2 regions of the Kushneria marisflavi genome follow, and region 1 is predicted to be linked to the other one. Evidence: predicted binding sites of a transcription regulator. Region 1 holds the regulator's gene; the other holds the start of a gene.
The links. Region 1 encodes LexA, which represses DNA repair genes until DNA is damaged. Its sites were predicted from a motif close to TACTGTNTANNTANACAGTA; they were not measured.
Positions count from the first base shown of each region.

Region 1 (16,324 bases):
CTGAGGACGGGGCCATTTTGCATGGCATAGGCCTCGGCACGGCCCATGACGATACAGTTGGTAATGATCAGACCCACAAATACCGACAGCTGCTTGGACAGGTCGTAGGCAAACGCTCTCAACAACTGATCCACCACGATGACCAGCGAAGCAATGATGGTCATCTGAATGATGATGCGAATCGATGATGGCATGTGATTGCGAATCAACGAGACGAACATGTTCGAAAAGGCCGTAACCGCAATAACCGCCAGCCCCATGACCAGCGAAGTGCTCATGGAGTTGGTCACCGCCAGCGCACTACATATCCCGAGGATCTGCAATGCAATGGGGTTATTCTGAAAAATGGGAGTTATCAGCAGACCCTTGGCTGTATCAGTTTTTGCCATGATCAAGCTCCTTGTGAAGTGTCACGAAAGCGCGCCAGATACTTGGCAAAACCTTCGTCGCCCATCCAGAACTGCAGCAGGTTGGTGACACCCGTGCTGGTCAGGGTAGCACCGGAAAGCGCATCCACCTTGTGTTCTGCATCAGGTGTGTTGCTGCCAACGCCGCCCTTGACGAGCCGAATGGCGGGATCGGTGCTGCCCTCGGGATAGATTTCCTTGCCGGGCCAGAGTGACTTCCAGCGGGGGTTGTCCACCTCACCACCAAGCCCTGGCGTCTCGCCCTGATCGTAAAACGACAGGCCAACGACGGTATTGCCATCGCCTTCCAGTGCCAGATAACCCAACATTAGCGACCACAGGCCCTGACCTCGAACCGGCAGAATGATCTCATCGGGGTTATCGGGGTCACCTACAAGATAGACCGTGGCATAGTTCTCGACGCGGCCACCAAGGCCGGCCCGATCCTCCGGACCGCTCAGGGTTCGCGACATGGCCGGATCCTGAGTGGAAGCAATCTGATTAAAGCGGTCGGGGTCGATGTCGTCGACATACTCACCGCTACGAAGATCCACCACACGCTGAGTGATCTCACCAAATTGCTGCTCAACGCTTTTACCGGGCGCCATCAGGTTGGCAACCTGCAGGATATTGGTCTTGCGATCCAGTTCCTGATTTTGCTGCTGGGTCGGCCTTAGCGCCACGGCCGCCGTGGACACCACCACGGAGCAGACCACGCACAGGGACAGCGCCACCGTTAGCGTTTTCTTGATCGAATCATTATTGGCCATCAGGCAACCTCCTTATCCCTTGACGGCATAAGACGCTTCTGCCGACGTTTGATATTGGCCTGAACGATAAAGTGGTCGATCAGCGGTGCGAAAAGATTGGCGAACAGGATGGCCAGCATGATGCCTTCTGGAAAGGCCGGGTTGGCGACCCTGATCAGCACCGTCATGAACCCGATCAGTGCGCCGAAGATCAGCTTGCCTGTATTGGTCATGGAAGCGGAGACAGGGTCGGTGGCCATGAAGATCATGCCAAAGGCAAAGCCGCCGATAACCAGATGCCAGTACCAGGGCAATGCGAACATCGGATTGGTATCGGAGCCAATCAGATTGAAAAGCGTTGCAGTGGCAACCATGCCCAGGAACACACCCAGAATAATGCGCCAGGAAGCAACACGGGTCCAGATCATGACCAGACCACCCAGTAGAATCATGAGCGTTGAGGTCTCACCGATACTGCCCTGGATAAAGCCCAGAAACGCATTGATCCAGGGGGTCTGGGCAACCAGCTGATCGACACCGCCCTGCGCTGCGGTAGAAAGTGCTGTAGCGCCGGTATAGCCGTCGGCCGGTACCCAGACGGAATCACCCGACAGCTGTGCCGGATAGGCAAAGTAGAGGAAGGCGCGACCGGTCAAAGCCGGGTTGAGGAAGTTCTTGCCAGTCCCGCCAAACACTTCCTTGCCAATCACCACACCAAAGGTGATGCCCAAGGCAACCTGCCACAGCGGCACAGTGGCCGGCAGAATCAGGGCAAACAAAACGGAGGTGACGAAGAACCCTTCATTGACCTCGTGACCACGGCGAATGGCAAACAGGACTTCCCAGAAGCCACCCACGATAAAGGTCACGGCATAAATGGGGACAAACCACGTTGCCCCAAGAACAAAATTGCCCCATATACTGCCTGGATCATGTCCTCCTGCCAGTGCCATGACGACCGCTTCACGCCATCCTTCCAGCGCGCCGTAGTTGTCAGCAATGGCAACATTGGCCTGCAGACCCACGTTGTACATGCCAAAGAACATGGCCGGGAAGGTACACATCCAGACCGTGATCATGATGCGCTTGAGATCAATACCATCACGTACGTGTGATGTTGATCCTGTCACATGGCCCGGCGAATAAAAAATGGTATCCACCGCTTCATACAAGGCGTAGAAGCGCTGATACTTGCCGCCCTCATGGAAGTGGGGCTCGATATTATCCAGTAAACGACGAATCCCCATCATCAGACCTCTTTCTCGATCGTTGTCAGATTGTCGCGCAGGATCGGACCATACTCATACTTGCCAGGGCAGACATAGGTACAAAGCGCCAGATCTTCCTCGTCAAGTTCCAGACACCCCAGCTGCATGGCCACCTCTATATCCCCAACGATCAGCGAACGCAGCAGCTGAGTCGGAAGGATATCCAGAGGCATGATCTGTTCGTAAGAGCCGATTGGTACCATGGCACGCTCGGAGCCGTTGGTACTGGTATTGGGCCGGAATGAGGCCGGTCGTGTCAGCCGCGACAGATAGATGCCGGTAGCAGAATGCCGGTCGAGGCCCAGCGATAGCCAGCCTAACAGAGCGCGTTTGTGACCTTCTTCAATCAATGACACCTGCAGGTGATAACGACCGAGATAGGCCGTCTCGTCTTTGGCAGTGCTGCCACCGAACACCGACCCTGAGATGACACGAACATCCTGGTGGCTCTCGACTTCACCGGCAAGGAGTTCATCAAGGCTTGCACCAAGACGTGTACGCACCAGCCGCGGTTTTTTGGCCGCCGGACCACCCAGTGCCACCACACGTCGCGTGTCCAGACGACCCTGCGTGAACGTGGCCCCAATGGCCATGACATCCTGATAGTTCAGATGCCATACCTGTCGACTGATACCAACAGGCGAAAGGTAGTGTATGTGAGTCCCAGCCAGACCTGCCGGATGAGGACCGGAAAAGCGTTCATGCGCTACCCCGTCAATTTCCCCACCGGGCACTTCGGCGTTCGGCGCGGTACACAGATAGACCTTACCTTCGGTCAGGTGTCGTATAACCTTGAGTCCATTGACGAAGTCATCGCGGCGCTCCTGAATCACGGGTTCCGGATCAGCACTGAGTGGATGCGTGTCAATGGCCGTCACAAAGATATTGAGCGGGTGCTCGGACACCGACGGCACCCGGGAAAATGGACGCTTTCTAAAGCTGGTCCAAAGGCCGGTAGCCACCAGTTGATCAACGACGGTCTGGCGTTCCAGCGTGTCGAGACGTTCAGGATCGTGGCGCTCAATGACAGGCGCCTCGGCATCGCTGTTTTCATCAACCCGAATGACCACCGACAAAAGACGGCGTTTCTCGCCACGATTGATGGCGACTACTTCACCAGCAGCCGGCGCCACATAGCGTACGCCTTCGGTTTTCTTGTCAGTGAAAAGTAACTGACCAAGCGATACCCGGTCTCCCTCGCGGACTTCCATGGTTGGCCGCATGCCGATGTAATCAGGGCCAAGAACAGCCACATGCTTCACCGGCTGACCATTATCGATGGTCTGGGAAGGTGAACCCGCGATGGGGAGATCCAGGCCTCGTTTGACTTCGATCATAGTCTCGCCCAGTAGTCGAATCTGATGCAGTCATGCAGGGTTTGATAACCGTTCGACGCAAGCTATTGATAGCAACCGTTGTTACCGGTGATCCCCTTGGGTGATGATCAATCAGATGAGATGTTTCGGTGATCCGCAAGAGCGGACATGATTTAGCACGGTTAAAAACCAGCCGTATTATAAGGAGCTGGAACATGAAAAACCACATGCGTTACAAGGGATTCACGTCAGACTCGAGGAACTCCTGGACCAAAGTCCAGGAGGAAATGCGATCATTTCAGTTTGGCGAAGGAAAGGAAGGAAGTCGCGCATGTGCCATGTGCTGGACCAGGCGAATGACCTGAGCGCTATAGCCAAACTCGTTGTCGTACCATACATACAACACGATATTCTTGCCGTCAACAATGGTGGCCTTGCCATCGACAATGCCGCCATGACGGTTGCCAACGAAATCCGACGACACGACTTCAGGCGAATCGACGAAGTCGATCTGACGCCGCAGCTTTGAATCGATCGACATTTCGCGCAGGTAGCCGTTGAGCGATTCCCGGTCGCATGCCTTTTCAAGCGTCAGATTCAAAATGGCCATGGAAACGTTGGGGATGGGCACGCGGATGGCGTTACCGGTCAGCTTGCCTTCAAGTTCAGGCAGAGCACGGGTCACTGCCTTGGCGGCACCGGTTTCGGTCAGCACCATATTCATGGGCGCGCTGCGTCCACGACGCTCGGCCTTGTGATAATTGTCGGTCAGATTCTGATCATTGGTATAGGCATGCACTGTTTCTACGTGGCCTCGCTCAATACCGTAACGATCCGACAGGCATTTCAGCACTGGCACGATGGCATTGGTGGTACAGGATGCCGCCGACAGAACTCGTTCGCTCTCATCGGCATCATGCTGATTAATGCCATAAACAATATTTTTGATATCGCCCTTGCCCGGTGCCGTCAGGAGAACACGCGCGACACCCTGTGAGACCAGATGCCTTTCAAGACCTTCACGATCACGCCATTTACCGGTGTTATCCACCACGATAGCGTTATCGATGCCATAGCTTGTGTAATCAATGCTGTCAGGCGATTCAGCACGAATGAACTGGATACGATTGCCATTGGCGATAATGGCATCATTGTCGTAATCCAGTGTCAGCGTTCCCGGGAAAGGTCCATGAATGGAGTCACGACGCAGCAGGCTGGCACGTTTTTCCAGATCGGAACTATCCCCACGAACCACAACGGCTCGCAGACGCAGTGTTTGTCCGCCACCGGTGCGCTCAATCAAAAGCCTGGCCAGCAAACGACCGATACGGCCAAAACCATAGAGCACCACATCGCGAGGTTGCGCTGAACCACCTTTACCCTGCTGGCCCACGATGGGGGCAAGCTCTTTCTTCAAAAAGCCCGCAACATCATGCTCGCCGCTACTTTTATAGGCCACGGCCAGTTTACCCACGTCGATATGGGCAGGACCGGGCTCGAGTTCGATCAGTCGTTTGACAAGGGCAAAGGTATCACTGACTTCAAGTTCGACGCCTTCAGCATGCCGTGCATAGCGATGATGCTTCAGCAACTGAATGACCGACTGATTGACCATGGAACGGCCATACATCAATGGCACTACCTGACAGGTGCGATAAAGACGTCCCAGCAATGGGATCATCTCTTCTGCCAGCGCCTCCTGTTCCTGCCACTGTTTCAGACACATTTCTTCTTTTTCCATACTCACGTCAGGTTTCCTTACAATGCGATGATCGAAAACCTGCAGCGCCTGCCCTTATTTTAGTTGATATCCTTTTCGGTATCATGGGCACTCTCTCGGCAGCTGCAATCTTAAGGTGGCGGCATTATCGAAAGAGCGACGTCCTGTCACAATGGTTGCGTAGTCGCAAACATGTAGCCGGACTACACCAAAGCATCAGTTGACAAGTGCCTTGCGTAGCGCCACGACTGGCCACAAACGTCTTACCGATATCCAAAAGCACATCATCGAAGCCAGCATGACCGGGCGTGATACGGCACAATGAGCCTCTCAAATGCTTCGGGAATGACAGACTTCAAGGCAAACCTCTTCCATATTGACGATACTGTCCGCATTTTGTTCCTGTGCCCATCGATCTGAAGTGAACCATGCCATCGCATAGCCACACCATCAGCCCTCTTTCGCCCCCTGCATTGTCCCCTGCCCGGGAAAACACACGCTGGCGACTTCCCGAGGGTAGCGCTGATGCGCTCACCATGGCCCATCTGGCCAGCGCCGAGAAGACACCCCTGCTCGTGATAACGCCGGATTCGGCCAGCGCTCAGCGCATGGCACTGGCATTACGCTTTTTCAGCGACCAGCAGGTTCTCGTTTTTCCCGACTGGGAGACTCTGCCCTATGACAGCTTCTCCCCACATCAGGACATCGTCTCGGAGCGGCTCCGCACCCTGCGCCAGCTTCAACATCAGTACCAGAGCATTATCCTGGCACCGGTCAATACGCTCATGCAGCGTCTGCCGCCAACGGACTATGTCGCCGTACAGGCACTGCATCTGGAAAACGGGATGTCGCTGGATCGCGAACATTTTCGTGGCCAGCTTCACCGCGCCGGCTATCGCGCGGTCGAAACCGTCTACGAACCCGGAGAATATGCCTTTCGCGGTGCCTTGATCGATCTGTATCCGGTCGGCAGCGAGCACCCCCTGCGTATCGACCTTTTTGATGACGAGATCGACACGCTGCGATATTTCGATCCCGATACTCAGCGCTCGAGCGAGCGCACCGAAAGAATCGAACTGCTGCCAGCCCATGAATACCCGCTGACGCAGGATGCCATCGCGCGCTTTCGTGAGGGTTTCGAGACGCTTTTTGACGTTGATCCGCGTCACTGCCCGCTCTATCTGGACGCACTTCAGGGCATTCCTTCTCCGGGCCTTGAGCAGTATCTGCCGCTGTTTTTCGAGCACACGTCGACGCTTTTTGATCATATCGGTGATCAGCTGCGCTGCGCCCTGATGCCGGGCAGCTTCGAGGCCGCCGAGAGTCATTGGCAATCCATTACCGGTCGATTTGAAAATCTGGGCGTTGACCCTACCCGGCCACTGCTCCCCCCGGTCAAGGCTTTTGTGCCAGTGGCAGAGCTGTTCGGTCAGATCAACCGCTATCCCCGCCTCCAGTGGCGCACTGATGAAGAAGGCACCCCCGTTGAAGGGTCAAAACTGCCTGACATCGCCATCGACGCACGCGCCACAAAGCCGCTTGCATCGCTTGAGCAGTTCATGGCGGATCACGATGATGTCAGGGTGCTGTTTGTGGCCGAGTCAAGGGGTCGGCAGGAAGCCCTGCACGAAACGCTTGCGCCCCTGAACCTCGATCTACATGACATCGACAGATGGCAAGGCTTTCTGGATGCCCATCAGCCCCATGCCATCGCGGAAGGTGGGCTTGAGCGCGGCATCTGGCTTGAAAGCGACAAGCTGCTGGTACTCACAGAAACCGAGCTTTACGGCGAAATCGTACGCCAGAGCCGGCGGCGCAGCCGTGCCACGGATGATAATGAACTGGCCATACGTCATCTCTCGGAGCTCAGGGAAGGCGCCCCGGTTGTCCACAAGGCGCACGGTGTCGGCCGCTATCTGGGGCTTGAAACGCTCAACGCCGGCGGCATGCCGGCAGAGTTTCTGACACTTGAGTACGCCAGCGGTGCGCGACTCTATGTGCCGGTCGACAGCCTCCATCTGATTTCACGTTACGCCGGTGCCAGCGATGACAGCGCCCCTCTACACAAGCTGGGCAGTGACCAGTGGGAGAAGGCACGGCGCAAGGCAGCAGAAAAGGTACGTGATACGGCGGCTGAACTGCTGGACGTCTACGCCAGACGCGAGGCGCGTGAAGGCTTTGCCTGCGAGCCGCCGGGACAGGAATACGCACGCTTTGCCGCCAACTTCCCGTTCGAGGAAACCCCGGATCAGCGCATGGCCATTGATGCCGTCATCCATGACATGACCTCGACCCAGCCGATGGATCGCGTGATCTGCGGCGACGTCGGCTTTGGCAAAACGGAAGTGGCGATGCGGGCGGCCTTTCTGGCCGTACAGTCCGGACGTCAGGTGGCAGTGCTGGTACCAACGACCCTGCTGGCACAGCAGCATTTCGATAACTTCCGCGACCGCTTCGCCGACTCCGCCATCAACATCGATATCCTGTCGCGCTTTCAGGGCGGTAAATTGCAGTCGCAGACACTTGAGCGGCTCAACGATGGCCGCATCGATATCGTTATCGGTACCCACAAGCTGCTGGGCAAGGAACTTGAGTTTGCCAATCTTGGACTGGTGATCATCGACGAGGAGCACCGCTTTGGTGTCCACCAGAAGGAAAAGCTCAAGTCGCTGCGCGCCGAAGTCGACATTCTGACCCTGACTGCCACGCCGATTCCGCGGACCCTGTCGATGGCCATGAGCGGCATGCGTGATCTTTCCATCATTGCCACCCCGCCGGCTCGCCGGCTATCGGTCAAGACCTTCGTACAACAGCGCAATCAGGCCGTGCTCAAGGAAGCCGTCCTGCGTGAACTGCTCAGAGGTGGTCAGGTCTATTATCTTCACAATGAGGTCAAATCGATCGAGGCCACTGCCGAGAAGGTACGCGAACTGGTGCCTGACGCACGCGTCGGCGTCGCTCATGGTCAAATGGCCGAGCGCGCTCTGGAGCGGGCCATGTCGGACTTCTACCACAAGCGCTTCAACGTGCTGGTATGCTCAACCATCATTGAAACCGGCATCGATGTTCCCAGCGCCAATACCATCATTATCGAGCGGGCCGACAAGTTCGGTCTGGCGCAGCTTCATCAGCTGCGCGGACGTGTAGGCCGCTCGCACCATCAGGCCTACGCCTACCTGCTCACTCCCCCACCCAAGCAGATCACCACGGATGCCACCAAGCGTCTGGAGGCCATCACACAGGCCGAGGACCTGGGGGCAGGCTTTACGCTGGCCAGCCATGATCTGGAGATTCGTGGTGCCGGTGAGCTTCTGGGTGAGGAGCAAAGCGGCCAGATCGAGACCATCGGCTACAGCCTTTACATGGAAATGCTCGATCGTGCCGTCAATGCCATTCGAAGTGGCAAGACGCCCAACATCGAAGCCCCCATGTCGGAAGGTGTAGATATAAGCCTTGGGCTGCCGGCGCTGATCCCTGACGACTACATGCATGACGTTCAGCAGCGGCTTGTCATGTACAAGCGCATCAGCAATGCCAAAAACGATGGTGAGCTGCGTGAGCTTCAGGTCGAAATGATCGACCGCTTCGGCCTGCTCCCGGAGCCGGTCAAGCATCTCTTCCGACAGGCCACCCTTCGTTTCAAGGCCGAGCGGCTGGGCATTACGCGACTTGAAGCAGGCGAAAAGCGTGGTCGTATACAGTTCGGAGCCGACACTTCGGTTGAACCCATGACGCTGGTCAAAATGATGCAAAAAGCACCTGATCAGTATCGGCTGGATGGCGCAGATACCCTGCGCTTTGAAAAGCCCATGGAAACGCCAGAATCACGCTTCGCTGCCATCGAAGCCCTGCTCGAACATTTCAATCAGAAGTCTTAGGTCACATCGGTCATCAGCCGGTGACCTGGCTGACGGTGGCAAAAAAAGGGCCGGCCTGATGGCCGGCCCTTTTTGGGGTACAGGTAACGACGATCTCTGACGGATCAAAGACCGCGCGGGGCAAAGATGCCCGGTGCGTTGCGCCAGTAGCCCTTGTAGTCCATGCCAAAACCAAAAACGTAGCGGTCCTCGACCTCAAGGCCACAGTAATCCGCCTTGAGATCAGGTACGGCCTTGCGATCATGCATCTTCTCGACCAGTACGGCCGAAGACACACTGGCCGCTCCTGCCTGATGGCAGTATTCAAGGATAGCGGCAAGCGTTGCGCCTTCATCCAGAATATCGTCCACAATCACCACGTGCCGGCCTGCCATCGGAATTTCGGGAGAAACACGCCAGAATAGCTCGCCGCCGCGCAGGCCACCGCGATAGCGTGTGGCATGGAGGTAGTCCACTTCCAGAGGGAAGCCCAGACGGGTCAGCAGGTGGCCGGTCGTGATCAGCCCGCCGTTCATCACGCAATAAAACACCGGCATGCTGTCAGAGAGCGACGTCGTCAATCGGCTGGCCATGTCATCCAGCGCCCTTTCGACGGCAGGAAGGTCAATCAGGCAATCTGCCTCATCCATTAGGACCTTCATGTCGTTGTGATACTGGGCCATCTCGAGGTGACCATCATGGTGTTCAGGCATCGCCATCTGACTCACTGTTCTGTTCGGTATCAAATGGGGCACGCGTCCCCTTGTCCTTTTCCCGCACGCGGCTTGCAGATGCCGACCGGGAATTTTGAGGGTCGCTATCCTGCCGGGAATCCCCCTCGGACTCAAGGTCATCCTGCTTTGACCCATTGCTTAGACGTATCTCGTCAGGCACATAGATCCGGGAGGCGGGCAATGCCAGTTCAGCACCATGCTGATGAATGATGTCGCGCACCTTGAGAAGGATGCGCTGTCGGATTTCGTTATAGCCCTGCCAGTCGACCACATTGCTCAAGGCATAAATCATAAGATTCAGCGAATAGTCACCATACTGGCTGAAGGTCACCGTGATCATCTCATCGCTGTTGATCTCTTCGTCCTGATCGAGCATCTCGCGTATGTCGGTGGTAATCGACTCGATGGCCCCTGCATCCTGATAGCGAATACCGACGTTTTCCCACAGAAGACGGGCCTCCATGCGCGAAGGCGTCTCAATGGTAATCCGGCTGAATGCGGCGTTGGGAACGTAAATGGGCGGCCCGGCGAAGGTACGAATACGGGTCAGACGCCAGCCGATGTCTTCAACGACGCCTTCGATCTCGCGGTCGGGCGAACGTATCCAGTGCCCGACCTGAAAGGGCTTGTCCAGATGAACGACCATGCCGCCAAAGAAGTTGGCCATGACATCGCGGGCAGCAAAACCGATCAGAATCCCGCCAGCGCCGCCTACCGCCAGAAGACTCGATACCGACACTCCGAGCATCTGAAGGCCCATTAACAGCACCAGGATCAGGGTCAGCGCACCCGTAATCTTGGTGATTGCCGAAGCAGAGGTTTGATCTACCGGTTTTGCCCTGGAGTGGGCCGGTGGAAATACCAGTCGCTGTTCGAGACGCTGCATCAGACGCACCTCGACCCAGAATATGATGGCCAGCGTCGAGAGCCCGAAAAAGAGACTGGCATAAAAAGTGACACCGGAGATATCGAACCCCTGAGCCCCCAGGGTGAGTATGGCGCACAGCCCTCCGAGCCATAACCACAATCGCAGCGGCCCGCGAAGCGCATGCACCAGCGCGTCATCCCAACGTCTCGGGCTCTTGTTCAGACGCCGCTCAAGTCGACCCAACAAGAAGGCGCAGATCAGATCAAACAGCAGTACCAGCAGCACGACAAGAATGATCATCAGTACCCAGCCGGGCAGACCAAAATAGCCCGTGGACCACTCCCGTGTACTGTCGAGCAACTGCTGCCAGTAATGGGTGGCTTCCGACCCGCCGGACTGGGAACCGCCCGATGATGAGCCACCACTGCCTGATTGCTGCGCCATTGTATTCTCTCTTCAGGTAGGGAGATTCGCCAGCCGCTCCCTGGTACGGTGCCAGCGCGGCTGCTCCTTCAGCGTTGCAAGATCAACGACGCCACCGGCAAAGCGTAGTCGCTCCAGACGGCACTGTGTTAACGGTTTCTTCATGGATGAATGCAGCGTCTGACGGGCTTCTGCCGCCCCTTCCGGGTCATTACACAGAAGGACAAGATCACATCCGGCCTCCAGCGCCGCCATGACCCTTTCTCCTGGGCCACCGGCCATGGCAGCCCCTTCCATGGAAAGATCATCAGAAACGATCACACCCTCAAAACCGATGTCCTGGCGCAGATATTCCAGCCAGCGCCGCGAAAATCCGGCCGGGCGGTCATCGATTCGGGTAAAACGTATATGAGCCGGCATGATCCCGTTCAGTCGGTCAGACAGCGCTCGAAAGGGAATCAGGTCACGGGATTCGAGCGCCTCGAGCGTGCGTGTGTCTTCCGGCATGACAAGGTGTGAATCGAGCGTGACGCCGCCATGCCCCGGGAAGTGCTTGCCCACACTGGCCATCCCGGCATCGGCCAACCCCTCGATAAAGGCGCCCGCCAAAGCAGTCACATGCTGCGGATCATCAGAGAAGGCACGATTGCCGATGGCCGGGCAGCGGGCATCATCAAGGTCAAGCACTGGCGCAAAGGAGAAATCGACGCCGCAGGCGGCCATTTCCATCGCCAGCAGCCAGCCGGTGTCGCGCGCCAGCTCAAGCGCTTCAGCAGGTGCATCGAGGTAGTACTGTCCCAGACATGCCATGGGAGGCAGGCTGGTCACACCGTTGCGAAGACGCTGAACACGCCCTCCCTCCTGATCAATGCCGATCAGAATATTGGGACGAGCACGCCGGATGTCGTCACACAGCTTTCGCATCTGCTCGGGTGACTCGACGTTGCGCGCAAAAAGGATAATGCCGCCCACGCTGTGGTGAGCCAGCCAGCCTCGCTCGTCATCGCTCAGACATGTGCCTTGAACGTCGCACATGAGCGGCCCAACCGGGGCTGCAGACCGGGAATTCGTCATGAATGTGTTCCTGTTCTGGGATAGCAGGTCACCTGATCGGCGTGCTGAGCCGTCATGGCATTTGAGGCAACCTCCGTCACTGGGGCACGCAGCGCATTCAGGGCGACCGGTTTCAGACGCTGGGCCAGCTCCCGAATCGTGATGCGCTGGTGATAGTCATGCTCGGCGATATCGCGCAGCGTGTTGAGACCGGAAAGTGTAAAAATGACCGACCCCAGCATGAAATGCAGGCGCCAGAAGCGCTCATCGTCGGCCAGCTCGCGAGTGGCCCTCCTGAGAAGCTTCAAAAAGCGCGAAAAGATGTCGCCATAGCGGTTTCGAAGCTCGTCACGCAGATGGCGCTGCGCCTGTGAGTAGGCCAGTCCCAGAAGCTTCATGAAGGTTCTTAAATCATGGCCTTCAGAGGGCATCTCCAGCACGCTGGTAAACAGCGTATCGAGCAGCCCTTCAAGATCGCAGGCGCCTGTCTCGTCTGCCTCAAGCGCATCCAGACGCTGATGCAGATCCGCGCTGAAAGGATCGAGATAGCGGAAGAACACGGCCTGTATCAGCGCCTGTTTGGAGCCAAAGTGGTAATTGACAGCCGCCAGGTTGACCTCGGCTCGACCCGTAATCCGACGAAGCGACGTCTCGGAAAAGCCGTGCTCGGCAAACAGTACTTCGGCCGCATCAAGGATTCGGGTCACGGTATCGGATGGCACCATGGAAAATATCAGTTCTCTTTCATGAAAATAAAACTTACGGGCCAGTGCGTGATGGTATCACCAATGCACGCATTCACCTGCACTTGAGACCGTATCGAAGCGCTTGCATTGATCTGATGACTGGATACAATCACATACTGTATACATCAACAATGGCCATCGCCCATGACACGACCGTTGACCGCACGCCAACAGGCCGTATTCGATTTCATTGCCAGAACCATCAGTGAACTCGGCTACCCCCCCACGCGTGCCGAAATTGCCGGCGCATTGGGCTTTCGCTCGCCCAATGCTGCCGAAGAACATCTGCGTGCCCTGCGCAAGAAGGGCGTCATTGAGATGATTCCGGGTACCTCACGCGGCATCCGTATCACCGCTCATGAACAGGCCGCACAGGAGCAGGAAAGCATCAACGCCGGTCTACCGGTCATCGGGGAAGTCGCTGCCGGCAGCCCGATTCTTGCCGCCGAGCACATTTCACGTTACTGCCCGATGCCAGCCGATTTTTTTAATCCGGGCGCCGACTATCTGCTGCGTGTCCGCGGTCTTTCCATGCGCGACGCTGGTATTCTTGATGGTGATCTGCTGGCGGTGCATCGCACCCATGATGCCCGCGATGGACAGATTGTCGTGGCACGACTGGGAGATGATGTGACGGTCAAACGCTTCAAGCGTCAGGGCAGCATCGTCAGTCTGATTGCCGAAAATCCTGATTTCGAGCCCATCATGATCGACCTGACAAGTCAGAGCCTGGATATAGAGGGCGTAGGCGTTGGGGTCATTCGGGGTGGCGACGGCAACAGCCTTTAAGCCTGCCCCTTTAAAGCGTCAGGTGTGCCTGCGGGCACACCACACCTAACGTATCCTCGGCAACATGAGCCGTTCCCTGTCCAGCGAAATACCCACACGCTGATAGACGTCCATCATCAGGTGGCACTCCTCATCGCGCATTCCCATCGGCCGAGCATCGCCAAAAAGACGGGTTAGATCCCGCATTGCCGCCAGGCGCGCCGATGGCCGACGCTGACACTTCTCCAGATCGACAAGCGCAGTGGCTGCCACGCCCTCTTCACCAAGGCGCACCAGCACTTCCTTGGGATAGAGATGGCCATGTTTATAGCCACTTTGATGCAGCCTGATCAGATTGTCCGCCAGAGCATTAAAGATGGTACTGCGTTGCTCGAGAGAATGGCGGTCCGCAGAAAGCATCGCCTGTAGGCTTTCATAACCGAGGAGCGCCTGCGTCACCATGACCGCCTGCCACCCGCCATCTTCCTTGCGTGCTCTGAAAAAGACCGGTGGCGGCGCATTCACTCCAAGCTTTTGACATCGCTTGAGTCCCTGCCATTCACGCACGGTGGTGGGGCGACCCAGCGGATAACGAAGGCTATGAAAGAGATGGCCCTGCTGAATCTTGACGTAAAAGGCAGGCCCCTGCGGATGTGGCCTGACGAACCGCACGCCGCTAAGGCCGCCCTTGCGCTGATTGGGGGGCTCTACCCATTCTCCCGGTGCCTGCCACCAGAAGTCAAAATCACCCTTTGGGGTCTCTGACATAAGGAATTTATTCCATTTTTTCAGACACAATCGCCTGAAACGCCGATACCTGTCCGTGGACAGGTATCGGCCCGGTCAAGGAAAACGGATCAATGGATGGCGGCAGGCTCGGGAGCATCAATGGCGTCATCGTCATCTGCCAGTACAGAGCGGGAGATTAAATGGTCCAGCATCTCACGAGCGACATCAAAGCGATGGTGGCGCAGCAGCTCCAGCGTTTGCGATGAAAAGCGGATGCTGGCCAGGGGTTCGTTTTTATCATCACTATCAGCGGCTCGCAGCACAAACTGGCCGTCTTCAAGCTCGACAATTTCAAATACGGCCGCTTCAGTCATGCGCCACCTCACTGATCCGATCAGCGAACAACATTAACGCAATATTAAGGACACCTGCGTACGATGTCACGTTTATCAAGGACAAGTCATTACCACTCATAACTGGTTTCACGAAGCCGGGGAAGCAGAGCTCGAAAATCATCAAGGCACTTTGCCAGTTCCCGGGAAAGGGGTGCGCTCTGGCTGGACGCGATCATATTGTCATGACGACGAAGCTGAGCCGCTCCACCTTCGTCATGAAGACGATCCAGCAGTATCAGCAGCCTGGCCAGCCAGCTTTCGGGCTGCGCCATGAGTTCTCGCAACAGCTCGATCTCGGCCACGCGTGCCGGCGGTTCATTCAATACGGTACGCCAGTGCATCGACGGCCAGCGGCAGGTATGGGCAATTTCCCTGATCACGCTTTCAAGGGCCATTTCGAGCATTGAGAGCGCCCCTTCCTCGAGCGCTCGACGTCTGGCATCAGCGTGTTCATCATCACCTGCTGGCTGCTCCAGCAGCAGCATGGCCTGATAAAGCAGCTGATTGGTTCGTCCCTGATGGCTCATGAAGCCTGCTTCCCTGCCTTGCTGCTCTTTTTGGCACCAGTTCCCTTACGATTATCCTCGACCTGCCAGCGACCGCCATCCCACAGCGCCTTCCAACCGGTCGCCTTGCCATCCTCTTCGCTCAACACATACTGACTTTTGGTCTTGCGCGAAAATCGGATCTGCGCCGGATGGCCATCCGGGTCATGATCCGGTGCCTTCAGAAGAAAGTGATACTTCTCCGGCAATGCGTCGGCATGAGGTCTGATTTCGCTGACGAGCGGCGGGCGCGTCTCGCGATTTTTCGGGAACTGACTGGCTGCCAGGAAAAGACCACTAGCGCCATCCCGCAGCACATAATGATCATCCACCTTCTGACAGGCCAGTTCCGGCATCGGGATCGGGTCCATCTTGGGCGGCGCCGGCTCCCCGCTTTTCAAAAGCTTGCGGGTATTTTTACAGTCATCGTTGGTACATGCGAAGTACTTGCCAAAGCGCCCGGTACGAAGCTGCATTTCCGAGCCGCACTTATCGCACTCAATGGTCGGGCCTTCGTAGCCCTTGATGCGAAAGTGACCTTCTTCGATCTCGTAATAGCCATCGTCATCATTGCTGATGTGGATCTTGCGCGTTTCATCGATGAGATAGCTGTCCATCGCCGTACCCGTATTGGGGTTACGGCGCTTGGCGCGCAGGGCATCAGTCTCGGCATTTTCGTCGGCATCCGCCGGCACTGCCTCATCACCGGGCAGCAGATCGATGGTGGTCTTGCAGCGCTCCTTGGG
Region 1 covers NZ_CP021358.1:228,949-245,272, forward strand. The annotation lists gene B9H00_RS01130 (NADH:ubiquinone reductase (Na(+)-transporting) subunit D) at 1-389, opposite strand, end outside; gene B9H00_RS01135 (Na(+)-translocating NADH-quinone reductase subunit C) at 392-1,177, opposite strand; gene B9H00_RS01140 (NADH:ubiquinone reductase (Na(+)-transporting) subunit B) at 1,177-2,406, opposite strand; gene B9H00_RS01145 (Na(+)-translocating NADH-quinone reductase subunit A) at 2,406-3,761, opposite strand; gene B9H00_RS01150 (glyceraldehyde-3-phosphate dehydrogenase) at 4,039-5,487, opposite strand; gene mfd (transcription-repair coupling factor) at 5,889-9,338, shown strand; gene B9H00_RS01160 (hypoxanthine-guanine phosphoribosyltransferase) at 9,443-10,000, opposite strand; gene B9H00_RS01165 (mechanosensitive ion channel family protein) at 10,023-11,363, opposite strand; gene nagZ (beta-N-acetylhexosaminidase) at 11,376-12,416, opposite strand; gene B9H00_RS01175 (TetR/AcrR family transcriptional regulator) at 12,413-13,120, opposite strand; gene lexA (transcriptional repressor LexA) at 13,286-13,930, shown strand; gene B9H00_RS01185 (lipopolysaccharide kinase InaA family protein) at 13,976-14,677, opposite strand; gene B9H00_RS01190 (hypothetical protein) at 14,767-15,012, opposite strand; gene B9H00_RS01195 (DUF6586 family protein) at 15,102-15,560, opposite strand; gene topA (type I DNA topoisomerase) at 15,557-16,324, opposite strand, start outside.

Region 2 (16,324 bases), 590 kb from region 1:
TCGATCAGGACGCCGCCGGCGGTCAGTGCCCGGGTCAGATGGTCACAGCCAAAGCCGGAAAGGTTTTGTACCTGCAGTTGATCACACAGCAGACGCCGGGACGTTTCCAGATCAAAGTGCCAGTCGCTCTGGCGTCGCAAGCCGGGGCGTCCTTCCAGACGTGCGGGCAGACGCAGACTTTCCATGACCAGAAGCTCTGCCGGATCGAGTCGGTGAAGTTCGGCGAGCATGTCGCCTTCGCCTTCAACTTCCAGCACGCTGAAACGCCCGCTGGAAAGCTCGAGCCAGGCCAGTCCCCAGTGATCATTGTCGCCATGAAGGGCGGCGACCAGATTGTCACGGCGCTCGTCGAGCAGCGCTTCATCGTGCAGCGTGCCTGGAGTGACAATGCGCACGACCCGGCGCTCGACCGGACCCTTGGCGGTCGCCGGGTCTCCGATCTGTTCACAGATGGCGACCGACTCGCCCATGCGCACCAGTCGTGCGAGATAGCCTTCGGCGCTGTGGTATGGGACACCTGCCATGGGAATGGGGGCGCCGTTGGAGCTGCCGCGTGCGGTCAGCGTAATGTCGAGCAGTGACGCGGCCCGTTTGGCATCGTCATGAAAGAGTTCGTAGAAATCTCCCATGCGGTAGAACAGCAGCACATCGGGGTGCTCGCGCTTGATACGAAAATACTGCGCCATCATCGGCGTCGGTTGGGACTCGGTCTTGCCTGCCACGTGAAATTGACCCTGTCCAATGACATGTTAGGTGAAAGACCGTGAGATTATCATGATCCACTGCCTTCCCTGTATTGCTATAGTGCAGACAGCAAACGTTCAACGCGTGTAGAGCGCGCGATGGTGAGGGCGTACCCATTGTCTGTGGTGATCAAGTACCATGGGTGGCCTTGAATTCGATGTGATCGGCGGGAGTTGTCATGGCAACAGCATCAGGCATACAGGAGCTGGCCAGCCGGCTGTGTCTGCTCTGTCAGCAGCAGCGTGTGGTGCTGACCACCGCCGAATCCTGCACTGGTGGCGGTGTGGCACGTGCCATTACCGACATCGCCGGCAGCTCGTCATGTTTCGAGACCGGCTATGTGACCTATTCCAATGCTGCCAAGCAGCGTCTGCTGGGCGTGTCGTCGGTGTCTCTGGAGCTTTTCGGTGCCGTCAGTGAGACCGTGGTCCATGAAATGGTGCGCGGCGCCTGTCGTGACAGCGGTGCTGAGCTGGGGGTGGCAATCAGCGGTGTGGCAGGCCCGGGTGGCGGAACCCCGGACAAGCCAGTGGGTACCGTGTGGCTGGCATGGGGGAATGCCACCCAGAGTCAGGCCCAGTGCTATCGTCTCAACGGCGAACGCCTCGAGGTACGTCGTGAAGCCGTGGCACTGGCCCTCAGGGGGCTGATAGACCGGCTGCAGGAGAATCCCTTTGACTGACGCGCGTCTGCACGGCCTTTATAGCCTCTTGATGAAATAAGTCATCAAAAGGATGTGACAGACCGTATTTTTGGTTTAAAATACTGGACAAGCATACAGCTTAATGGCGTATCAGCGTCAGGCTGACCCGACAGGAGGGCCAACATGGCACAGGATGACAACCGCTCCAAGGCGCTTAATGCAGCGCTATCCCAGATCGAGCGCCAGTTCGGCAAGGGTGCCGTCATGCGGATGGGTGATACGCCCCGCGTGGCAATTCCCGCCGTCTCAACCGGCTCACTCGGGCTGGATATCGCGCTTGGCGTAGGCGGTCTGCCCTATGGGCGTATCGTTGAGATTTTCGGGCCCGAGGCCTCGGGTAAAACCACCATTACCCTGTCCGTCATCGCTCAGGCGCAAAAGCAGGGCAAGACCTGCGCCTTTATCGATGCCGAGCACGCACTCGACCCCAGCTACGCCGAAAAACTGGGCGTCAATCTTGATGACATGCTGGTCTCACAGCCCGATACCGGCGAGCAGGCCCTCGAGATCTGCGACATGCTGGTTCGCTCCGGCGGAGTGGATGTTATCGTGGTTGACTCTGTCGCCGCGTTGACACCGCGTGCCGAGATCGAGGGCGAGATGGGCGATTCCCACGTCGGCCTTCAGGCACGCCTGATGTCACAGGCGCTGCGCAAGGTGACCGGACACATCAAGAATGCCAACTGCATGGTGATGTTCGTCAACCAGATCCGCATGAAAATCGGTGTCATGTTTGGTAACCCCGAAACCACCACCGGCGGTAACGCGCTCAAGTTTTATTCGAGCGTACGTCTGGATATCCGCCGTACCGGTTCGGTCAAGCAGGGCGATGAAGCCGTGGGCAACGAAACCCGCGTCAAGGTCGTCAAGAACAAGGTGGCACCGCCGTTCCGTCAGGCCGAATTCCAGATCCTCTACGGCAAGGGCATTTATCACGCCGGTGAAGTGGTCGACCTCGGCGTCCAGTGCAGCCTGGTCAACAAGGCCGGCGCCTGGTACAGCTACAAGGGCAACAAGATCGGGCAGGGCAAAGCCAATGCTGCCCAGTATCTTGAAGATAACCCCGAGGTTATGCAGGAGATCGAGGACGCTATCCGCGGCCAGCTTCTGACAACACCGAAAACGAAGGAAGAAGAAAAGGCCGCAGAAGCCGAAGCGCCGGCTGACGCTGATGCCAGCGGTGACGAGCTTTTGTAGGTCGTCAATTTCTGAATAGTGGTATTAAAGGGGCACGCTCAATGGAGCGTGCCCCTTTTTGCATTGGTGCATGACGATGGGGAGGGCAGTGATGTCACAAAGAACGCCATACGAAGAGGCCATTGCACTGCTGGCCCGGCGAGAATATACCCGCAGCGAGCTCGAGGAGCGCCTGCTGCGCCATGAGCATCCGCCTGAGGAGGTCAGTGCGCTGCTGGATCGTCTTGCCGAGGACAATCTGCAGTCCGATGCTCGATTCGTTGAGCATTTCGTTCGCTCGCGCATCGCGCGTTTGCAGGGCCCGCGCAAGATCAGCGCAGAACTGTCCGGTCGGGGGATCGAGCGCGACATGATTGCTCAGGCGCTGGAAGAGAGCGACGCAGACTGGACGTCGCTTGCCGCCGAGGCGCTCCAGCGCCGTTTTGACGGCCCCGGCGATGACATGAAGGCCCGCGCCAAACGCCAGCGCTTTCTGGCATCACGTGGGTTTGACGGCCAGCAGTGCAGCAGTGCCATGCGACTGGCCTGGCTGTCGTGACATCCTGATTTGGCATGTCACGCCCGGCATGAGGCAAAATGGAGCGCATGCGGACTGTCGCACCCGGATGCGACATACTGATACATTAAGCCGCCAAAATTCGTCTCGTCGTGATCCTGCGTTTCATGATGCGCTCACGGGCGAGACATGGAAGACCATGAGGGTCACCCCTCGAGGCGCATGTTGACGACAGGTGACGGTTGCCATGCACCCATCGTTTGATGCATCGCTCGTTGCCTCATTCAAAATGACCTGACCCATTGTTTACGGGAAGCCCATGAAAAGCGCCGACATACGACAAGCATTTCTGAATTTTTTTGAACAGCATGGCCATACCCAGGTGCCTTCCAGTTCACTGGTGCCTGATAACGACCCCACGCTGCTTTTCACCAATGCCGGTATGGTGCCTTTCAAGGATGTCTTTTTAGGGCGCGACCCCAGGCCCTACGTCCGGGCGACCTCGGCACAGCGCTGTGTCAGAGCCGGCGGCAAGCACAATGACCTCGATAACGTCGGCTATACCGCGCGCCACCACACCCTGTTCGAAATGCTGGGCAACTTCAGTTTTGGCGACTATTTCAAGCGTGAGGCCATTCAATACGCCTGGCAGTTTCTGACGGTCAATCTGGGGCTGCCGGCCGAAAAGCTTTGGGTCACGGTTCATGTCAGCGATGATGAAGCCGCCGATATCTGGCTCAATGAAGTGGGCGTCAGCGCCGAGCGTTTTTCGCGTCTGGAAGAAGACAATTTCTGGCAGATGGGCGAGACCGGCCCGTGTGGTCCCTCTTCGGAAATCTTTTTCGACCACGGCCCGGATGTATTCGGTGGCCCTCCGGGAAGCCCGGATGAAGACGGCGATCGCTACATCGAGATCTGGAACCTGGTTTTCATGCAGTACGACCGTGATGCCCAGGGCAACATGACGCCGCTGCCCAGTCCTTCGATCGACACCGGCATGGGTCTTGAGCGGATTGCCGCTGTCATGCAGGGCGTTCACTCCAACTACGAGATCGATCTCTTCAAGCGTTTGCTGGCCTCTGCCGCCGAGATTACCAGCCAGGACGACATTCATCAGCCATCGCTGCGCGTGATTGCCGATCACATCCGTTCTTGTGCCTTTTTGATTGTCGACGGTGTGATGCCCTCCAACGAAGGGCGCGGCTATGTGCTGCGTCGCATCATTCGTCGCGCGGTGCGCCATGGTCACAAGCTGGGCGCGCGTGAACCCTTCTTCCACTGTCTGGTCGCGGCACTGGATGAAGAGATGGGGGAGGCCTATCCCGAGCTGCACGCCCGTCGTGAGCAGATCGAACGGGTGCTGCTCAAGGAGGAAGAGCAGTTTGCCCGCACGCTGGACCACGGCATGCGCCTGCTTGATGAAGCGCTGGCCGGGCTTGAGTCCAGTGAGCTGAGTGGCGAGACCATTTTCAAGCTCTATGACACCTATGGTTTCCCTTATGACCTGACGGCTGACATTGCCCGTGAGCGCAACATCACCCTTGATGAAGCCGGTTTTCAGCGCGAACTCGAGGCGCAGCGTGAGCGTGCCCGTGCGGCCAGTCAGTTCGGCGCGCGCCTTGAGACGAATATTGATCTTGAAGGGGCCACCGAGTTTGTCGGGCGTGATCATCTGGCCGCACAGGCGCAGGTGCTGACGCTGCTTGATGACGACGGGCAGCAGGTTGAACAGCTTGAAGCCGGTCAGAGCGGTGCCGTGGTGCTGGATGAAACGCCGTTTTATGCCGAATCCGGCGGTCAGATCGGCGATCGCGGCACCCTGTCGCTGCCGGGTGTCGTATTCAACGTCCGTGATACCCAAAAGCGGGGTCAGCACTTCGTGCATCTGGGCGAGGTCAGCGAAGGTGTGCTGCCTGCGCTGGCAAAGGTAGAGGCCAGCGTCGAGGTGCTGGCTCGTCACGCCATCATGCGCAACCATTCGGCCACCCACCTTTTGCATGAAGCGCTGCGTCGCGTACTCGGCACGCACGTGCAGCAAAAGGGCTCACAAGTGGGCGATGAGCGGCTACGCTTTGACTTCAGCCACAATGAGGCCATGACGTCAGAGGAGCTCGAGCGTGTCGAAGCCATGATCAATGAACAGGTCATGGCGAACACGCCGGTGACCACGCAGCTGATGACACTGGATGAGGCACGCAAGCTGGGCGCCCAGGCGCTGTTTGAAGCCAAGTACGGTGAAAGTGTGCGCGTATTGACCATGGGCAGCGATGACTTCTCCATTGAGCTGTGTGGCGGTACCCATGTTCTGCGTACCGGTGACATCGGGCCGGTACGACTGCTCAGCGAGACAGGTGTGGCTGCCGGTGTGCGCCGTATCGAGGCCATCTCCGGTCATGCCACCCTGCGCTGGTTCCGTGATCAGCAGTCGCTGGTGGCGCGTCTGGCCGATCAGGTGCGCGCACGTCCCGATCAGCTCGAAACACGCGTAGGCAGTCTTCTGGAGCGCAACCGCGAACTCGAGCGTGAGCTTGAACGCAATCGCGCCAAACTGGCCAGTCAGGCCGGTAATGATCTGCTGGACGCGGCCGAGGACATCGGTGGCGTTCGTGTTCTGGCTCGTCAGCTTGAAGGGGTTGGCGCGAAGGAGCTTCGCGGTGTCATGGACCAGATGAAAAACAGGCTTGGTTCCGGCGTGATTGTTCTGGCTGTGGCCGGCGATGACAAGGTCAATCTGATTGCCGGTGTCACAAAGGATCTGGTGGATCGGCTCAGTGCCGGCAGTCTCGTCAGCGCCATTGCCCCCATGGTCGGTGGTCGCGGTGGCGGTCGTGCCGACATGGCTCAGGCCGGGGGCAGCGACGTCAGTGGCGTGGACAATGCCCTGCAGGCCGCACGCCGGTGGGTTGCCGAAACACTCGAGGGATGATGGTCCAATACATCAACGAAAGGGAGCATCCATGGCGCTTTACGTACAAAAATTCGGTGGTACTTCGGTAGGCAGCGTTGAGCGAATCAAGGCGGTAGCCGAGAAGGTCAAGGGGTTTCGGGATCAGGGGCATCAGATCGTGGTGGTCGTATCTGCCATGAGCGGTGAAACCAATCGCCTGATCGAAATGGCCTCACAGATCAACGAAGAGCCCACGCCGCGTGAAATGGACATGCTGGTCTCGACCGGTGAGCAGGTGACAATTTCACTGCTGGCCATGGCCCTGCACCAGCTGGGCGTCAAGGCGACGTCCTACACCGGTGCCCAGATCGGCATTCGCACCGACAGCGCCCATACGCGCGCTCGCATTCAGCGCATCGAAACCGATGAACTGCGTGCTGATCTTGATGAAGGTCAGGTTGTGGTGGTGGCAGGCTTTCAGGGGGTCGACAGCGAAGGCAACATCACCACGCTGGGTCGCGGTGGCTCTGACACTACCGGAGTGGCGCTGGCGGCTGCGCTCAAGGCCGATGAATGTCAGATTTATACCGATGTCGATGGCGTCTACACCACCGACCCGCGTGTCTGCGACAAGGCGCGCCGTCTGGAAAGCATCACGGTCGAGGAAATGCTGGAAATGGCCAGCCTCGGCTCCAAGGTACTTCAGATCCGTGCCGTTGAATTTGCCGGCAAATACAACGTCCCGCTACGTGTCCTGTCCTCCTTCCAGGATGGCCCGGGAACCCTGATTACTGCAGACGAAGAGATTTCCAACATGGAAGAGCCGCTGATTTCCGGTATCGCCTTCAACAACAATGAAGCCAAGCTGACCGTTTTGAATACACCTGATGTGCCAGGCGTGGCCTCGCGCATTCTGGGACCAATTTCGGATGCCAATATCGAAGTCGACATGATCGTCCAGAATGTCGCACCGACCGGTGGCTATACCGACTTCACCTTTACGGTGGCCAAAAACGATTTTCGTCAGACCCAGCGTATTTTGCAGGAGCAGGTCATTCCGTCTTTGGGCGGGGGTGAAGTGCGCGGCGACGACAAGATCGCCAAGGTCTCGCTGGTGGGTGTGGGCATGCGCTCTCATGCGGGTGTCGCCACCCGGATGTTCCGGGTACTGGCCGATGAAGGCATCAATATCCGTATGGTTTCCACTTCAGAGATCAAGATCTCCGTCGTTATTGATGAAAAGTTTCTCGAGCTTGCCGTGCGATCACTGCATACCGCTTTTGGCCTCGATAAGGCCGATGTGAGCGAAGAAAGCTAAAAAAACCGGTAATACGGGATGACAGGCTGGTTCTTGTGGGGCTTTCTGCCACACTGAACCAGTGATCGTGCACCGGACGGGTAAAGCGGCTGTATAACACAGGTTGGATCGCGGTTCGGCTTGTCGCATAATGCCCCGCTTAATTCACACCGGTGCATGATCTATATGAATATATGTATAGGGAAGCAGCAATGAAAAGGAGGTCGCAATGCTCATCCTGACTCGCCGCGTGGGTGAGACACTCATGGTCGGCGATGAAATTACCGTGACCGTGCTCGGCGTCAAGGGCAATCAGGTCCGCCTTGGTGTCAACGCGCCCAGGGATGTTTCCGTGCATCGTGAAGAGATTTATCAGCGCATTCAGCAGGAAAAGGGTGACAGTGAAAGCGAGACCGATCCTGTTTGAAAGCCTTGCGTCAGCGCATACGTCCAGCCAAATATATTGAATCATAAGATTTTTTGACTTTGGGCTGGACAGGAAGTGGCAAACCAGGTAATATGCGCGCCGTACCGATCGAGGAGAGATGGCCGAGTGGCTGAAGGCGCTCCCCTGCTAAGGGAGTATAGGGTTTATAGCCCTATCGAGGGTTCGAATCCCTCTCTCTCCGCCATTATCGGTATCGAATGTTGAACGGCCCGTCTGACAAGGCGAACCCGACATTCTTCAATATGCTGTAATTTTGTTGCGCCCGTAGCTCAGCTGGATAGAGTACCTGACTACGAATCAGGTGGTCGGAGGTTCGAATCCTCCCGGGCGCGCCATCAGCATAAAGATGTAAAAATTGTGTTATCTGCGCCCGTAGCTCAGCTGGATAGAGTACCTGACTACGAATCAGGTGGTCGGAGGTTCGAATCCTCCCGGGCGCGCCAGATTCTAAAGCCCCGTCCGAAAGGACGGGGCTTTTCTGTTTTCTACCGTCCTGTCTCACGTCATCCTGTTGCCGTGCATCTCTACGACGCACGGCAAGGAAGGGTAAAGCCGAAGACCCGATTCTCAGAGCGGTGTCGATGCGTCACTGCCTGAAGAGGGCGCTTCTTCCTGCAGGGCGGTCATGAAATCCTCCAGTGCCGTAATACGTCGAAGCCTTTGAAAGTGCTCGCCAGCCTCGCCGTCATGCTGTCGCATAATGTTGAGCCACTGCTTCAAGAGTGACACGACGACCCTGGAAGGCAGGGCTGGATCGATGCGGGAGACATAGGCTGTGAGCAGGGCGCTGCGGTCCTGCCAGCGCGTGTCCGGCAGGCGCTCCCCGGTCAATTGCCAGTGTCGAATGCGTTTGGCCAGCCATGGGTCGGCCAGCGCGGCACGGCCCAGCATGACGTCCTGACAGCCGCTTGCCTCCCGGGCGCGCCAGTAGTCTTCCAGCGTCCAGATATCACCGTTGACCACCACCGGCACACTGGCCTGCTCACGAATGCGGCCCACCCATTCCCAGTGCGCTGGCGGACGATACCCTTCGCGGCGAGTTCGAGCGTGTACAACCAGACGCTGTGCGCCGCCATCTTCCGCGGCACGGGCGCATTCCAGCGCCAGGGTTTTGTCCTCAAACCCCAGGCGCAGCTTGGCCGTCACCGGTACGCCGGTCCCCTTGAGTGCCTCATGTACGCCCTGAACGGCGCGATACACGCGCTCGGGCGTGCGCAGCAGTGCTGCGCCGCCATCGTGGCGATTGACCGTTTTGGCCGGGCAGCCAAAATTCATGTCGATGACCGGTGCACCCAGATTGGCGGCCACCAGCGCATTTTCGCCGAGTTTGTCGGGCTGGGCGCCCAATAGCTGCAGATAGACCGGTGTACCGCCTGGCGTGCGACTATCGCCTTCAAGCTCGGGACAAATGCGCTGGAAGACGCGCGGAGGCAGCCGAGCATCAGTGACGCGCACGAATTCGGTGACGCTCCAGTCGAACCCGCCCAGCTCGGTCAGTAGCGCACGTGTGAGCGCATCGATTACACCTTCCATGGGGGCAAGGCCAATCAGGCCGGCCTGGGGAGAAGGGTCGACCGTGGAAACAGGGAAGGGTGTGGCTGGCATGTCTGGGGGTCCGCAATAGTCGTGACTGGCGCCGCCATCATAGGCATGTTGATTGCAATGGCAAGCGCGCTACCGGTGGTCACTTGTCAGTGACGCTCAAACCGGTATCTCTGGCGCATCATCATGACAGGTCAAACGCCCCTTGAGGCGTGAATTGAGCCCCTCGAGATCGGGTATCTGATCCATGGGCCAGGCCACGGAAAGAGTGACGCCCGAGGCGTCATGCAGTGCCTGATCGACAAGGGCACCATTAAGTTCGGCCCAGCGGCGCAGCTCGTGTTCCAGTGCGAAGTCGGTGGTCAGCCACAGCGGGCGGCGCGTGACGTATTCCTGTGCGGGAAGTGTTTCAAGTGCCTGAAGCAGGGCTTTCGAATAGGCTCGCACCAGTCCGCCGGTGCCCAGTTTGGTACCGCCAAAATAGCGAATGATGACGGCGCCGACCTGGCCAAATCCGCTACCTTCAAGTACCTGGTACATGGGGCGGCCGGCCGTGCCGCCGGGCTCACCATCATCGGAAAAGCCAATGTCATTCTGTTCGTTTGGTGCGCCGGCAATAAAGGCCGAACAGTGGTGAGAAGCCTCCGGATGATCAAGGCGGGCCTGATCGATCAATTGCTGGGCCTGCTCGGGGGCCGTGACATGGGCCACGCGCGCAATGAAGCGGCTTTTTTGCACCTCAAGGGTTTCTTCATGCCAGCGCCCCTGATCAAGGGCGGGAATCGAGTAACGCATGATCAGACCGCAGTGATCGGTGTATTGGCCGGACGGCGTGCCACCCCCATGACCAGTCCCAGTACCTGAATGTCGTCGTTTTTCAGATAGATGGGCGGCATGGTGGCGTTGGCCGGCTGAAGGCGTACGCCCGACTTGTCGATGTAGACCTTTTTGAGTGTCACTTCCTGATTGTTGATCAGCACCACGGCGGTCTCGCCGTTTTCGGCGGACTCGAGCTTTTCGATGATGATGATGTCGCCATCGTGGATGTTGCAGTCGATCATCGAGTCACCGCGCACCCGCAGGGCATAGGTGTTGCGTCGCACCATGCGTGAGGGAATGCGGACCGTTTCATCATCGGCGCAGGCTTCCATTGGCATGCCGGCCGATACGGTACCGAGCAGAGGGACTTCCACCAGCTCGCTGGCATCGATCTCCTCCCAGGCATCCTCGACCAGCGGGATGTTGGGCATGCGGTGCAAAAAGCGTGGCTCGGTATGGGCTGACATAAGGCAACTCCCTGAAGGGGCATCCGATGGGCTGACACATGACCGGCGACACATGATGCGTCGTCGCAAGCGTCGCGTGACACGACCATCACCCGGATGGGTGCGGAGCAAAAGGTGTCACGGGCAACCTTTCAAAGGTAACCGAAACCATACGGTGGCGGTAGTCATTGACATGGAGAAAGCGCGCCAATCGTAGTAGAGTGGCGCGCTTTGCCGCGGCGCTGTCCGGTGCCTGCGACGCCAGTCTGTCGCCGCCCGGCGCCCGCCGATTGACCTGTTCCCGGAGTCCTCCACTGGAATGCGCCTGACATCGATCAAACTGGTCGGCTTCAAGTCCTTTGTCGACCCGGTGACAGTCCCCTTTGATACCGACATGACTGCCATTGTCGGGCCCAACGGCTGTGGAAAATCCAACGTTATCGATGCCGTACGCTGGGTCATGGGCGAGTCTTCGGCCAAGTACCTGCGCGGCGAGTCGATGGCCGATGTCATCTTCAACGGCTCGACCGGCCGCAAGCCGGTGGGTCAGGCCTCGATCGAGCTGACCTTTGATAATCGCGAAGGCAAGCTGGGCGGGGCCTGGGCACAATATGCCGAGATCGCCGTACGCCGGCTGGTCACTCGTGAGGGGCAGTCCCAGTACTTCTTCAACGGTCAGAAATGCCGCCGCCGTGACATCGCCGATCTCTTTCTGGGCACCGGGCTCGGCCCGCGCTCCTACGCCATCATCGGTCAGGGCATGATCTCCCGACTGGTCGAGGCGCGCCCCGAAGAACTGCGCGCCACGCTGGAAGAGGCGGCTGGCATCTCGCGCTACAAGGAGCGTCGTCGCGAAACCGAAAATCGCATGCGGCGTACCACCGAAAATCTCGAACGTCTGGATGATCTGCGCGAAGAGCTCGACAAGCAGCTTGAGCGCCTCAAGCGTCAGGCCGAGGCCGCCAAACGCTACCGCGAGCTGAAAGGCCGCGAGCATCGCCTCAAGGGCGAGCTGGCCCTCATCCGAGCTCGGGCGCTTCGTGAACAGCAGCGCACCCGTGATACCCGGGTGCGCGAGCTTGAAAACAGCGTCGAGCGTAACGTGCTTGGCATGCGCGAAAGTGAAAATCGCCTTGAGCAGTCCCGCAGCCAGCATGACGGTCTGGCGGAAACCCTGGATGCACGCCAGCGCGCCTTTTATGACACCGGTGCCGCCATCGCACGTCTGGAGCAGCAGCTTGAAAGCGCCCGAGCGCGGGAGCAGCAAAGCGAGGCCGATATTGCCGCCATCGATCGGGACCTGACCGATCTGGCGCGTCTGGCCGGTGAAGATGAGGTGCGCTATCAGGACATCACCACACGCCTTGATGCCCTGTCGCCCGAGCTTGAAGCCGCGCGTGAAGCCTTCGAGATGGTCGAGGCCGGGCTTGAGGAAGCCGCCGAGCGAGAGCAGGCCGCGCTGGAAGCCTGGGAGGGGTTCAGCGAGCAGCATCAAAACGCCACCCGCAGCGCCGCGCGCGCCCAGAGTGATGTGCAGCGTCTTGATGGTGTGATCAATGATCTCAACGCGCGCATCGCTCAGCGCCAGAAGCAGCGAGACGAACTGCCCGAGCAGGCGGCACTTGTCGAAGAGCGCGAGATGGCGGCCGAGCGTCTGGCCGAGCTGGATCTTGAGCTTGAGACCGACGAAACGCGCCGACTTGAGCTCAAACAGGGCCTTGATGACATCGAGACCCGCCTTCAGGTGCTTGGCAGTTCGCGCGATGAGCATCACGCCAGACGCAGTGCCCTGCAGGGCGAACGCGCTTCGCTCGACGCCCTGATTCGTGCCGCGCTCGAAAGCGGCGATGAGGCGCTGGATGCCCATCTGGACGCGTTCGATCTGTCCGCTGCCCCACAACTGGCCGAGCGCCTTCAGGTCGAGTCCGGCTGGGAGGCAGCGGTCGATGTGGTGCTCGGCCCCTGGCTGGCGGCCCGCATGACCGATGACACACGCGCCCGTACTGCCCTGCAGGCGCTGTCGGCGGGCAGGCTGACCCTGTTCGAAGAGGGGCGTGCCGGCTCATTGCCGCGGGCTAACACGCTGGCAGCCAGAGTCACCGGCGCCGAGGCCCTGAGTGAGCTGTTGGGACGGGTGGTCACGGTCGCAAGCGATGCCGCCGCCTGGCAGGCGCGCGAACATCTGGAGGCCGGCAACAGCGTGATCGCACCTTCCGGGCTATGGCTGGGCCGGCACTGGGCGCATCGTCAGGTCAGCGATGAGCAGACCGGCAGCATCGTGGTCAATCGCCAGCGCCGTGACCGCATTGATCTGGAGCTTGGCGAGCTTGATGAACGTGTTGCCGAGGACGAGACGCAGATCGCAGCGCTTCGCGAGCAGCGCCAGCGTGATGGTGAGGCGCTTGAGGCGCTCTACGCGCATCAGCGCCAGCAACAGCAGGGCCGCCAGACGCTGGCGCTGGAGGTGTCACAGCTTGGCACCCGTCTGGAGCATCTGCGCAGTCGTGACAGCGAGCTGGAAGAGGAGATTGCGGGCCTGCGCGAACAGCTTGAGGAGCAGCGACTCAATCTTGAGCAGGCGCGTGAACAGTGGGATCAGGCGCTGGCGACCGTTGAGGACAACGATGCTCAACGTCAGCAACTCGAGCGTGCGCGCCGCGAAACCCGCGAGGCACGCGAAGCCGTCAACGCCCGTCTGGCACCGGCACGCGAGGCCATCAATACGCTGGAGCTTGAGCGTCAGCGACTGAGTACGGAACGACAGGGCATCGAGGGCCAGCGCGCGCGTGCCGGTGATCAGCGCGCGCGTCTGGAAGAAAAGCGCGAGATGCTGCAAGCGCAGCGCGAAGAAGCGCTCGAGCCGCTTGAAATGCTGCGCGAGTCCCTGGATGAGTCACTGCATCAGCGCACGCGTGAGGAGCAGCTGCTCAACGAGTGCCGCGATGAGGCCAGTGCCATCAGCAACACCATGCGTGAACTGGAGCAAAAGCGTCAGGGGCACGAGCGAGAGCTTGAGACCCTGCGCGAACAGCTCGAGGCAGAGCGCATGGATGTTCAGGCACTGCGGCTCAAGGCTGAAGCCCAGGAGCAGCAGCTCATTGAGCTCGGACATGATAGCGCGGCGCTGGAGGAGGGGTTGGCCGCCGGTGCCAATGAGCAGGCCTGTCAGGAGGCGCTTGAGTCGACCAGCGACAAGATTCGCCGGCTGGGCGCGATCAATCTGGCCGCCATCGAGGAATACGAGCAGCAACTCGAGCGTCGCGACTATCTTCAGGGTCAGCATGCCGAGCTGACCGAGGCGCTGGATACCCTGAATCAGGCCATCAGAAAGATCGACCAGGAAACGCGGACACGCTTCAAGCAGGTATTTGAAGAGGTCAACGAGCGTCTGGGTGAGCTCTTTCCGCGCGTCTTCGGCGGTGGAGCGGCCTGGCTGACGCTGACCGGAGATGATCTGCTGGAAACCGGCGTCGCCATCATGGCAACGCCCCCGGGCAAGAAAAACAGCACCATTCATCTGCTCTCCGGCGGAGAAAAGACGCTGACGGCGTTGTCTCTGGTATTTGCGATCTTCCAGCTCAATCCGGCACCCTTTTGCATGCTCGATGAAGTGGATGCGCCGCTGGATGACGCCAACGTGGGGCGTTATGCGAAACTGGTGCGCGAGATGTCACAAAACGTGCAGTTTATCTACATTACACATAACAAGATTGCCATGGAGGCAGCAGACCGCCTGATGGGCGTCACCATGCAGGAGCCGGGCGTGTCCCGATTGGTCTCGGTAGGCGTGGAAGAAGCCGCCGAGCTTGTAGAAGTGTGACGTGACGGGGTGGGGCTGATGGGGCCCTGAATGCCGGGCCCTGGCGGCGGGAAGTTTCGCAGGGATATAATCGAAGGGCGATTGCGCAATGTGTGTCATTGACGTCATATTGCTGTCATCGGACGACAACCTTCACATGTGAAAGACCTTTTTCACACCATGAAGGACATTCGTCCATTTATTCGAAGGCGATCGCGCCATGTCCAGGACTGGCATGGTGCCAACAACAGGCATGATTACATGGAATTGAGAGAGTGGCTCATTATCCTGGGGCTGGTTCTCGTCGCCATCATTCTGGTTGACGGTGTACGGCGCCTGCAGCGGCAAAGACGCGGCCTGCGCATGGACCTTTCACGCGATATCGACAGCAGTGCGCCTGCACGTGATCCAAAGGATATCGAACGTGAGGAGCGAATGAACTGGGAACTGCCCAACGGCGGCGCCCGGGTCATCTCCAGGGGTGAGAACGAATTCGACGATCGCTTCGATGAGCCCGACATGGACACATGGGATGAGGATATTGATCGCGCCCGGGAGCGCGACGACGTTGCCCCTGCCCGTGACGAGGACTTCGATGACGAGCGCGATATGCCTGCCTATCAGACCCGAGAGCGGCGCGGCTCGCGCGAGGTTGATGATCCGCAGGATCGCGAATATGACCATGACGACGATGACATGGAGGAACTGCCGCCACGTCGTCGAGATGATTTTGCCCGTCGTCTGAAATCTGTCTTTCCGTTCGGTGAGGGCAAGCGCGCCCCGCGTCAGAAAACACGCCCGGCAGAGCCTCCCCGCGAGAAGGCCCCCTCTATGACCGAGCGCCCGGCCGATCGTGAGGAGGTGTTTGAGGACGACGACCCGCTCTTCGCTTCCGGTGATCGCCGCGACCCGCCTCCCGACGCGTTCGATTTCGAACGTGAAGAGGACATGGCACCGCGTTACGAGCCCGAGCCCGAAGAGGAAATGCCTGCTTCCCATTCACGGTTTGACAGCGCGCGATGGGCATCGCGTCATCCGGTGCTCGAGCGCGCTGCGCGCGGCATGATCGAAGGAGAATCGGCACGCACGGCATTGAAAGACGCCGAAGAGATCGTGGTGATCAGCGTCATGTCTCGTGATGAGGACGGTTTTCACGGTCCTGACCTGCTTCAGCTGGTGCTGGCCTGTGGTCTTCGACTTGATGACCGCGGGGTCTTCCACCGTTTTGAGACCGAGTCCAGCCAGAGCCCGCTGCAGTTTTCGATGGTAAACGTCGTCAAGCCGGGCACCTTTGATCTTGAAGACATGGAAGAAGAAGCCACACCCGGTGTGACCTTCCTGATGCCGATGCCCAGCGCCGAATCCTCGCGCGAGGCGTTTGAAGCCATGTTTGAAACGGCCATGGTGCTGGTGCGCAACTTGGGCGGCGAGCTCAAGGATGAAAATCATAGCGTCATGACCGGGCAGACCGTCGAGTTTGCCCGTCAACGGGTGCATGAGTTCGAGCGTCGCTGGCGGCTGCATCATCAGGCGCACTAAACGCCGATTAATCTGGTGTGCGTTATGGGGGCCTTCGGGCCCCCTGATCATTTCAGGGCCGCCTGTCGCATCCGTGTGACGCTCAAAGCAGGCTGACCCATGTTGAGGCTGTCGTCTTCGGCGGCCATGTCAAACGGAACAAATCACTGCCATGTGTGCAAAAAAAAGCGCTGACCCGATTGCCGAAGAGATCAGAACACTTCGGGTGCAGCTCGAGGATGCCAACTATCGTTACTACGTCGAGGATGCGCCGAGCCTTCCCGACGCGGAATATGATCGCCTGCTGCGCCGCCTTCAGGAGATCGAGGCCGAACACCCGGAACGGGTGACGGCAGATTCACCCACCCAGCGCGTGGGGGCGCCACCGGCCGAAGGGTTTCCCGAAGTGCGTCACGCCGTGGCCATGC
Region 2 covers NZ_CP021358.1:819,552-835,875, reverse strand. The annotation lists gene mutS (DNA mismatch repair protein MutS) at 1-689, opposite strand, end outside; gene B9H00_RS03860 (CinA family protein) at 923-1,426, shown strand; gene recA (recombinase RecA) at 1,571-2,644, shown strand; gene B9H00_RS03850 (regulatory protein RecX) at 2,736-3,182, shown strand; gene alaS (alanine--tRNA ligase) at 3,460-6,066, shown strand; gene B9H00_RS03840 (aspartate kinase) at 6,098-7,345, shown strand; gene csrA (carbon storage regulator CsrA) at 7,554-7,751, shown strand; tRNA gene B9H00_RS03830 (tRNA-Ser) at 7,864-7,956, shown strand; tRNA gene B9H00_RS03825 (tRNA-Arg) at 8,031-8,107, shown strand; tRNA gene B9H00_RS03820 (tRNA-Arg) at 8,139-8,215, shown strand; gene B9H00_RS03815 (tRNA dihydrouridine synthase) at 8,340-9,305, opposite strand; gene B9H00_RS03810 (IMPACT family protein) at 9,474-10,109, opposite strand; gene B9H00_RS03805 (LexA family protein) at 10,112-10,600, opposite strand; gene smc (chromosome segregation protein SMC) at 10,899-14,399, shown strand; gene zipA (cell division protein ZipA) at 14,640-15,917, shown strand; partial or broken gene ligA (NAD-dependent DNA ligase LigA) at 16,069-16,324, shown strand, end outside.
Region 2: recA (recombinase RecA) is a predicted target of LexA. The motif match lies at 1,508-1,527, and genes of this name have one in related genera.